Regions from separate parts of the Cryobacterium sp. TMT2-17-1 genome, predicted to be linked through region 2. Evidence: riboswitches for the same ligand, from Rfam matches in the RefSeq annotation. Region 2 holds a riboswitch; the other holds the start of a gene.
The links. Region 2 has a riboswitch for thiamine pyrophosphate ahead of E3O47_RS07855 (ECF transporter S component). Riboswitches for the same ligand answer to the same signal wherever they lie in the genome.
Positions count from the first base shown of each region.

Region 1: it holds a riboswitch for thiamine pyrophosphate, as region 2 does, so the genes downstream of both, thiM (hydroxyethylthiazole kinase) here and E3O47_RS07855 (ECF transporter S component) in region 2, are expected to answer to the same signal.

Region 1 covers NZ_SOGC01000033.1:43,520-47,932, forward strand. The annotation lists gene E3O47_RS08720 (TetR/AcrR family transcriptional regulator) at 1-223, shown strand, start outside; gene E3O47_RS08725 (hypothetical protein) at 353-1,114, opposite strand; gene E3O47_RS08730 (hypothetical protein) at 1,359-1,649, opposite strand; TPP riboswitch at 2,419-2,512, shown strand; gene thiM (hydroxyethylthiazole kinase) at 2,506-3,312, shown strand; gene thiE (thiamine phosphate synthase) at 3,309-3,962, shown strand; gene E3O47_RS08745 (bifunctional hydroxymethylpyrimidine kinase/phosphomethylpyrimidine kinase) at 3,959-4,413, shown strand, end outside.
Region 2 covers NZ_SOGC01000028.1:86,886-91,298, reverse strand. The annotation lists gene E3O47_RS07865 (energy-coupling factor transporter transmembrane component T) at 1-95, opposite strand, end outside; gene E3O47_RS07860 (ABC transporter ATP-binding protein) at 92-1,615, opposite strand; gene E3O47_RS07855 (ECF transporter S component) at 1,626-2,258, opposite strand; TPP riboswitch at 2,296-2,405, opposite strand; gene nhaA (Na+/H+ antiporter NhaA) at 2,766-4,139, shown strand.

The DNA.
Region 1 (4,413 bases), on a different contig from region 2:
CAGAAATCGCGCTTACGAAGAACTGGGGAACGGCTGCCTCCGACTGGCCGAAAAGTTGGCCTGCAGGCCCAGCGGCCCTGAACTGGTAGAACGAGCGCGCCATTTGCACGCCGTTCTCGATGGCCTTGCCATTCACCTACTCATGGAACCACCCGGAAACGACAGCACCTGGGCAACCGTCATCCTCGAGAAAGAGCTTGCACGCATCATCAGAAACCGCTGACCAGCACCTAGTGCGGAGTCACCTGCGATCGGTGCATGCGGCCGGGCAATCCACGGATCCGTGCGGAGTTCCGCAAGAGGACCGTCTTACGGGCAAGAGCTTATGGTCTCGGCGTGGCTGACTCTCACGTCAGTGCGGCGATCGCAATTGGTCAGGGTCAGTGAGTGCCGTCTCGGGCGTGCAGCCTAATTCACCTGGCTGCAGCGTCACCGGGGGTGGGTAGACGTCGTCGACCGTCCCGTTCTCGCTCTTGATCAGGACGCAATCTTCGGCGGAACCGAACGCGACGCCGACCCGATCTCCGGCGCTGCTCACCTGGACGACGACCCGCGGCGGAGCGACGACCATGAACTCGCCGGTCGGAGTGGTGAGTTGCGCGGAAATCGCGCCGATGATCGCGTCTACCGTCGCCGGCGAACCAGTCTGCACTCGCGCGAGAAGCACCGCCGATGCCACCTCGCGCGCGGTGTCCGACACGACAGGGACGATGCTGTCGTCGACGCGAGGCGTCACGATGGCGGCATCCGGTGGGCAACCGATCGGGTCGATGCCGTCAGACGATTCCCATGTGCCGACCTTGCCGTAGTAGTCGAACTCGATTCGGAAGCAAAAGGGGCCAGGTGCGCCCGTGGACGCGTTCTTGAGCCCTGGCACGAAAACCCGGAAGTCGAGGCTGCCGAACGGTTCGCTTAGGTCGGTCGACTGCCGGGTGTCGACGCCGACCAGCTCGATGTCCGCGCTGTCGCTAATGGCTTGAGCGACCGCAGCGCGCGCCCAGCCGTCGATGTCGTCGGGTCTCTCCCCGCCGATATCGCGCGCGAGGTCGGCCGCCCGCACTTGCGCGACGACCTCCGGGGTGGCGTCGTCCGTGGAGGCTGACCCGGTCGTCAACGATGTCGGCTGTGAGCATCCGGTTAGGGTTAGCGCGCTGACCGCCATGAGGCCAACGAGGCGGGGAGTTGCCGTCATGAGAAAGGATGGCCTCAAGCCGGGCAATCGTGGTCGCGTGCGGTGCCCATACGACGACGCGCCTAGGTCGCGAAGAACCATGAGGGTGACTCCAATTTGCGACGCCATAACGTGGAGCCTATTCCTCGACGCACCTGAAACCGCGTCGTGGCTGTACGTCTGGCAGCTAGGGTAGCCCGCTGCAGGCCGACGTTGCGCTGATGGAGACGCCCTCGCTGGTGCCGCGGATGTGTAGTTGCAGACTATCGCCGGTGTAAATTTCGGTGCCTAATGCTCGATCGCTTCGGACGAAACCTTGTGCCTCCTCTGCTTTCGCGATCTCGGTGAATATTTCTTCCTGGCTGAGGCTCTGCCCACTGACGGGAAGAAGCACCGAACCCGTCGCCTTCATCGGATGCTGCCAGATTGCCCTGGCAGCCGAGTGACTGTCCCACATGTTCAACGTGAACGTCACCACAGCGGATGCACTTAGCTGTTTCTCTCTTGCGATCTCCGCGCGTCGAAACCTATGGGATACAAGACACTGACACCTGCTCCGGAGCGACGCGGGCATATAGCTAAATGCGCCAAATAGCGATCACAGAACGCCGCCACAGCGCGCTAAAGTCACAAACAAGATCGCCCGAGGCAACGTCGAGCGGGCGCGGATCAACGCAGCGACGTCACCACACACGCCGCCAATACCCGGCAAGGTCGTCGCCGAACTCATGTTTGGCTTCTGGACCTACCTCTTCGTGGACGCTCACGAGAACCATCTGGGTTCCTCATCTCCACAAAGCCTTCCCACCAGGTACCGACAGAAACCCGCTCAATGACGCATTGGCCGCGCTGCGAGATTTCCGAAACAGAGTGGCTCACCACGAGAACATCCTCAACGGTTCTGAAAGCAAACGCCGCCGAATTATCCACATCATCCGGTTGCTCTCTGCTGATGCGCTCGCTCACTTCAAAGCCAACAGCGAGGTAGCCACGATCCTGGCTGGCCGACCGTAGGGAAGCTTCTGAGACCAAGGTGCGCCGTCCTGGCGCGTCCCCGGTCAGCATCAGCCATCTAATTCTCGGTGTCTCGCAACTAACGATAAATCCGCCGCCCATGGAATACGAGACGCTCGGCCAGCTCTTGGAGCGCTCGCGCAATGACCTCGTTCCGTCGGCCAGTCGCCAAGATACTGGCTGCGTCCAACCATGAATTAGAACGAAGACGCTGCGATACGCTGGGCCATAAGCCAAGTGACACGGGGTGCTCCATCTGGAGCTGAGATAACACCCGTTGAACCTGATCTAGTTAGTACTAGCGAAGGGATGTCGCGCAAATGCGCACGCCAGAAGAACTTATTTCATTCACCTGTTCAGCGCTTGACGAGGTGCGGTCCCGCCCGCCCCTCGTGCAGTGCCTCACCAATAGCGTCGTGGTGAACTTCACCGCTAACGTGCTGCTGTCGCTCGGTGCGGCGCCCGCGATGGTCGACATTCCGGGCGAGGCGGGCGCGTTCGCGCGGATCGCATCTGGGCTGCTCGTCAATCTCGGCACGCCCACCGCCGAACAACGCGACGCGATGGTCGAGGCCGTCACAGCCGCGAACGATGCTGGAACACCGTGGGTGCTCGACCCCGTTGCCGTCGGTTTCCTGCCGGTGCGCACGCCGCTGTCCTTCGCCCTTCGCGACCTGCGACCCACGGTGGTGCGCGGAAACGCGTCGGAGATAATCGCGTTGGCGGGCGCCGGATCCGGCGGCCGCGGGGTGGATTCATCCGACGAGGTGGATGCCGCCCTGGCCGCGGCGCACGCGCTGGCCGGGATGACCGGTGGGGTGATCGCCGTCTCCGGGCCGGTCGACATCATCACGGATGGCCGTGAGTTGGTGCACATCGACAACGGGCATCCGTTGCTCACCCGCGTCACCGGCGGGGGCTGCGCCCTCGGCGCGGTCATGGCCGCGTTCGCCACGGTCGACGCCGACAGGTTCTTCACCACGGTGGCCGCGGCCACGGTGTACACCGTCGCGGCCGAGCTCGCGGCAGAGTCCGCCGCCGGTCCGGGCAGCTTCGCTGTCGCCTTTGTGGACGCCCTAGCCACCGTCAACGCGCAGGACATCGCACGCCGGGCGGTGCTCCGATGATCCTCGACCTGTCGCTGTACCTGGTGACAGACTCGGGGCAGGCCGCGGCGGCCGGGCGCAGCATCGTGGACGTGGTGCGGCACGCCGTTGCCGGAGGCGTGAGCGCCGTGCAGGTGCGTGAGAAGGAGACCGCCGGGCGGGAGTTCCTCGACACCGTGCTGCGCATCGCGGATGTGCTGCCCGACACCGTGGCGCTGATCGTGAACGACAGGGTCGACGTGTTCCTGGCCGCCCGTGCCGCTGGGCGCCGGCTGATCGGGGTGCACGTCGGGCAATCCGACCTGCCCGTCGGCGCGGTGCGCGACCTCATCGGGGGTGACGCGGTGATCGGGCTCAGCGCATCGACGGATGCCCAGCTGCGCCGCGCGGCCGAGGATCCTGCCCTGATCGACTACGTCGGCATTGGCGCACTGCACGCCACACGCACCAAGAGTGACGCGCCCCCTGCCCTGGGGCTGGCCGAGTTCGCACGCCTGGTCGGGGTCAGCACGCTGCCGAGCGTGGCCATCGGCGGGGTCGGCCTGCGCGACCTGGCCGCCCTCCGTGAGTGCGGAGCGGCGGGCGTCGCCGTGGTGTCGGCGATTTGTGCGGCACCGCATCCGGAGCAGGCGGCCCGCGAGTTGCGAGCCGCGTGGGGCGTGACGGCATGACCGGCGCATCCCCCCGCATTGCCCGCGTGCTGAGCATTGCTGGTACCGACCCGACCGGCGGAGCGGGCATTCAGGCCGACCTCAAAAGCATTGCGGCGAACGGGGGCTACGGTATGGCCGTGGTGACCGCACTGGTCGCGCAGAACACCCACGGTGTGCGCTCGGTGCACGTGCCGCCGGTCTCCTTCCTGCGCGAGCAGCTGCACGCCGTGAGCGACGACGTCGACATCGATGCCGTCAAGATCGGGATGCTGGCCGACGTGAACGTCACCCGCACCGTGAGCGGGTGGCTCGGCCAAGTGAAGCCTGGGCTCGTAGTGCTCGACCCGGTGATGATCGCCACTAGCGGCGACCGCCTGCTAACCGAGGATGCTGAGGAGGCTCTGCGCGACCTGCTGAGCGTCGTGCACCTGGTGACGCCCAACATCCCGGAGCTGGCCATCCTTGTCGG
Region 2 (4,413 bases):
AGCACGCCCGCCAGCAGCAGCGCGGCGGCCAGCTTCGCGACCGGGTTGATCCGGAAGATGGCCTGGGTTCCCCGGGCAGGCGTCAGCACGCTCACCGGGACACCGCCGCCCGCGGCGTGACGCTGCGGCCGGCCCGCCCGGCCAGATGGTACTCCCGGTCAGCCAGGGCGACCACGAAGTCGGTGTCGTGCGAGACGGCGACCACCGCGGTGCCCTCCCGCAGGAGTTCGTCGAGCAGGGCCACGATCTCCCGCCAGGTGCGCAGGTCCTGGCCGAAGGTGGGCTCGTCGAGCATGAGCAGTCGTGGCTGGGTGGCCAGCACGGTGCCCACCGACAGCCGACGTTTCTCTCCGCCGGAGAGGGTGAACGGGTTCGCCTCGGCCAGGTGGTCCAGGCGCAGGCGCTGCAGCACCTCGTCGACCCGGGCATTGATGTTCGCCTCCGGCCGTTTGAGGGCGCGCGGCCCTACGGCGAGTTCGGCCCGCACGGTGGCGGCCACGAACTGGTGCTCCGGGCTCTGGAACACGGTGCCGATGCGGGTGAGCAGCTGGCGGGACTTCCAGCGGATCGGTTCCTCGTCGGCCCCGCCGGCGAACTCCGGGCTCGCGAGAACCGCTCCCCCGGCCGGTTTCAGCAGGCCGGCGAGGGTGAGCATCAGGGTCGATTTGCCGGCGCCGTTCGGTCCGGTGACTGCCAGAGCGGTGCCGGCGTGCACCGTGAGGTCGATGTCCCGGGCGAGCACGTCGGCGCGCGTGCGCGCGACCGCGAGGCCGGGCGTGCGGAGCAGAGGGACCGAGCCGGGCGCCGACGCCGAGCTGGTCTCGCGCCGCGATGCAGTCAGGCCGTTGCCCCGCCCGGGCACCCAGACACCCGCGGCCGCGAGCCGTTCCCCCTGCCTGGTCAGCACGTCGTCGGGATGGCCGTCGGCCAGCACTCCCCCGGCCGCGTCGAGCACGATCACCCGGTTCACAAGGTTCTGCCAGACGGCGACCCGATGTTCGATCACGATGAACGTCGCCGCGGAGTTCTCGAGCACGCGGGCAACGGAATCGCGCACATCCAGCACGCCTCCAGGGTCGAGATTCGCTGTGGGTTCGTCGAGCAGCAGCAGCCCCGGCCGCATCGCCAGCACCCCAGCGAGGGCGAGGCGCTGCTTCTGTCCACCCGACAGCGACGACGTCGGATGGCTGAGCGGCAGGTTCAGGCCGACCATGTCCAGGGCGTCGCTCACCCGGCGCCAGATCTCTTCGCGGGGCACCCCCAGGTTCTCGCAGCCGAAGGCGACGTCGTCGCCCACCCGCGCCAGGATCACCTGGGAGTCAGGGTCCTGCAGCAGCAGCCCGGCCTGGCCGCGCGCTGCGGTCGGCTCGGCGCCGTTTACAAGCAGCTGACCGCGCTGCTCGCCCTCCTCGTCGCCGCCGAGAACCCCGGCGAGGGCGTGCAGCAGAGTGGATTTGCCGGCCCCGGAGGCGCCGAGCAGCAGCACGCGCTCGCCCGGCTCGATTCTCAGGTCGAGGCCGTTGACGGCCCAGCCCCGCCGCCCGGCATGCCGCCATCCCCAGCCGCGGGCCACGACGGACGCTCCCGAGACGGATGCCGCTGCTGCCGGTGTCATCGCCGTCCCCCTAGACCTGGGTGCGGTTCGATCGCCCGGCGGCGAACCGCGACAGTGCCCCGGTGCGGGCGAGGCCACGCATGGCCAGCCAGGACAGCAGTCCGGCCACGACAATGCCGGAGACGATCGAGGAGGCGGTGTAGATGGTGATGAAGGGAACGGCCGATCCGGGGTACCAGAGCAACAGGTCGTTGACGGCGAGGGCAAGGCCGGCACCCGCGCCGGCGAGCAGGGCCACGACGAGGCGGTAGTTGGCGTAGAAGAACAGCGCGAAGACCAGCTCCGCGCCGAGACCCTGCACCAGGCCGGAGACCAGGATGGTGGCTCCCCAGGCGGTGCCGCCGACCAGAGTCGACACGACCGCCGCCAGCAGCTCGGTGTAGAGCGCGGCGCCGGGTTTGCGGATGATGAGGCCGCCGAGCACGCCGGCGAACAGCCATCCGCCGCCCAGGAGAGCCTGCAGGCCCGGCAGCAGCGGGGTGAGCAGGCCGCTGAGCGGGTTGTACGCCTGGTTCCAGACGACGAAGATGAGCCCGCTGGCCACGCCGATGACACTGGCGATGACGATGTCGACGACCCGCCACCGGAAGTTACGCGGCTGGCGGGACGTGGTGGAGGTGAGAAGAGTTGTTGTAGCGTGCACTGGTCGTGCCCTTTCCGTAGATGGTTCCAGGGCACGGGAACGAGAAAATTTGCCTCCCTGCGCTGGCATGATCCAGATCAGGTTCGACGGTCGAAGCTTCAGAAGCTTCCTCTCAGCCCGGTTGACCGGACTCCCGTGTTCGATTCAAGTATAGACCTCGGCCTAGACTCGCGGGATGGAGTCCTCGCCTCGCCCCCGCATCACTGTCGGGCGCGAATGACGTTCACCGTTCCCCTGATCCTCGCCGGGCTGTTGCTTCTGTTGCTGCGCCACTTCATTTTGCGGCGACGACGGATGCGACGCGGGCTACCCGTGCGCGGACCCTGGCACATCCCCCGCAGCTGGCGGGAAGGGCCGGGCTCCCGCCAGCGGCTGGGACGCTGGCGGTGTAGCTGGCGCGGGCGGCGTTGACCGCCCGAACGCGGTACGCTCGACGTGGTGTGTCGGGAAGTCTGGTCGACAGCAATGTCCGTGTGCCACAAAATCCTGATTGACTGAGGCTCGTCCATGCCGAAACCATCACCTCTTCCTCCCACCCCGAAACTTAACGTCTTTCGCCGTAGCAGCTATCCCGAGTACCTGCACGTCTCGACGATCCTGCGCAAAGAGACCGTGGGCGGCGCTCTCCTGCTGGTGGCGACGGTTCTCGCGCTGACCCTGGCCAACACCGGGGCCTCCGATTTCTACTATGCGGTGCGGGACTTTCAGATCGGCTACGAGCCGTGGCACCTCAATCTGAGCCTCGGCGCGTGGGCCGCCGACGGACTCCTGGCGATCTTCTTCTTCATTGCCGGGCTCGAACTCAAGCGTGAGTTCGTCGCCGGCGATCTGCGCACCTTCAGCCGCGCGGTCGTCCCGGTCGCCGCGGCCGTCGGCGGCGTCATCGTTCCGGCTGTGATCTTCACCGCGATCGTGTTCAGCTCGGGGCCGGAAATGTTACGAGGCTGGGCCATCCCCACCGCCACCGACATCGCCTTCGCCGTGGCCGTGCTCGCCGTGATCGGCTCCAAACTGCCCAGCGCTCTGCGCATCTTCCTGCTGACCCTGGCCGTGGTCGACGACCTGCTCGCCATCGCCATCATCGCCTTCTTCTATTCCGGCGACCTCCAGCCTGTTCTGCTGCTGCTCGCCATCGTGCCGCTGAGCCTCTTCGCCTTTCTGGCGCATACGCACTCCTATCTGTTCGGCACCACCAGGTGGGCCGCGGGCGCCGTTCTGCTGCCGCTCGGCCTCGCCACCTGGGTTCTCGTGCACGGCTCCGGCATCCACGCCACGGTGGCCGGAGTGCTGCTCGGCTTCGCCGTGCCCGTGCTGCGCAGCCGACGTGGCGGCGGACCCGACGCCGGCCCGGGCCTGGCGCAGAACCTCGAGCACCGCATCCGCCCGCTCTCGGCCGGTTTCGCCGTGCCGGTGTTCGCGTTCTTCTCCGCCGGGGTCACGATCGGCGGCGTGTCAGGCCTGACAACGGCCCTCACCGACCCGGTCGCGATCGGAATCGTCGTAGCCCTGGTGGTGGGCAAGCCGGTTGGCATCATGCTCGCCACCTGGCTGGTCACCAAGACCACCCGGGGCGCCCTTGACCCGGACCTGGCCTGGGTGGATGTGATCGGCGTCGCCATGCTCGCCGGTGTCGGCTTCACGGTGTCGCTGCTGATCAGCGAGCTGGCTTTCGGGCAGGGTAGTCCGCACGACGAACACGCCAAGGTGGCTATCCTGACCGGTTCGCTGCTGGCGGCACTACTCGCGACCGTGGTGCTGCGGAGCCGCAACCGGCACTACGGGCGCATCGCCGCCAAAGAGGCGCTCGACGCCGACAACGACGGCGTCCCAGACGTGTTCGGGGCCGATCCGGCTCGCGACGAGCGGTTCGGCGGGCACTGACAGGGCCGGAGCGCACCCAGGCCCAACTCCCTCAGCCGGAGTGTCTGCTGGTCGTCACGGGCGGAACGCCGTGCCCGGCACCGAACCAATTCGACGGAGATTCATCGATCAACACCCGTTTTTGAGCCCAAACGCGCTGTTCAGGGCACAATCTCCGTCGAATTCGTTCGGGACGGATGTGCCGCAGGTCCGCGGACTCGAAAGACGCGGCGGTTAGAGCCTACGTTCATCCACCGCGTCGCTGTCCGCGGGAAAACGCGCGTCGGAATCGGGA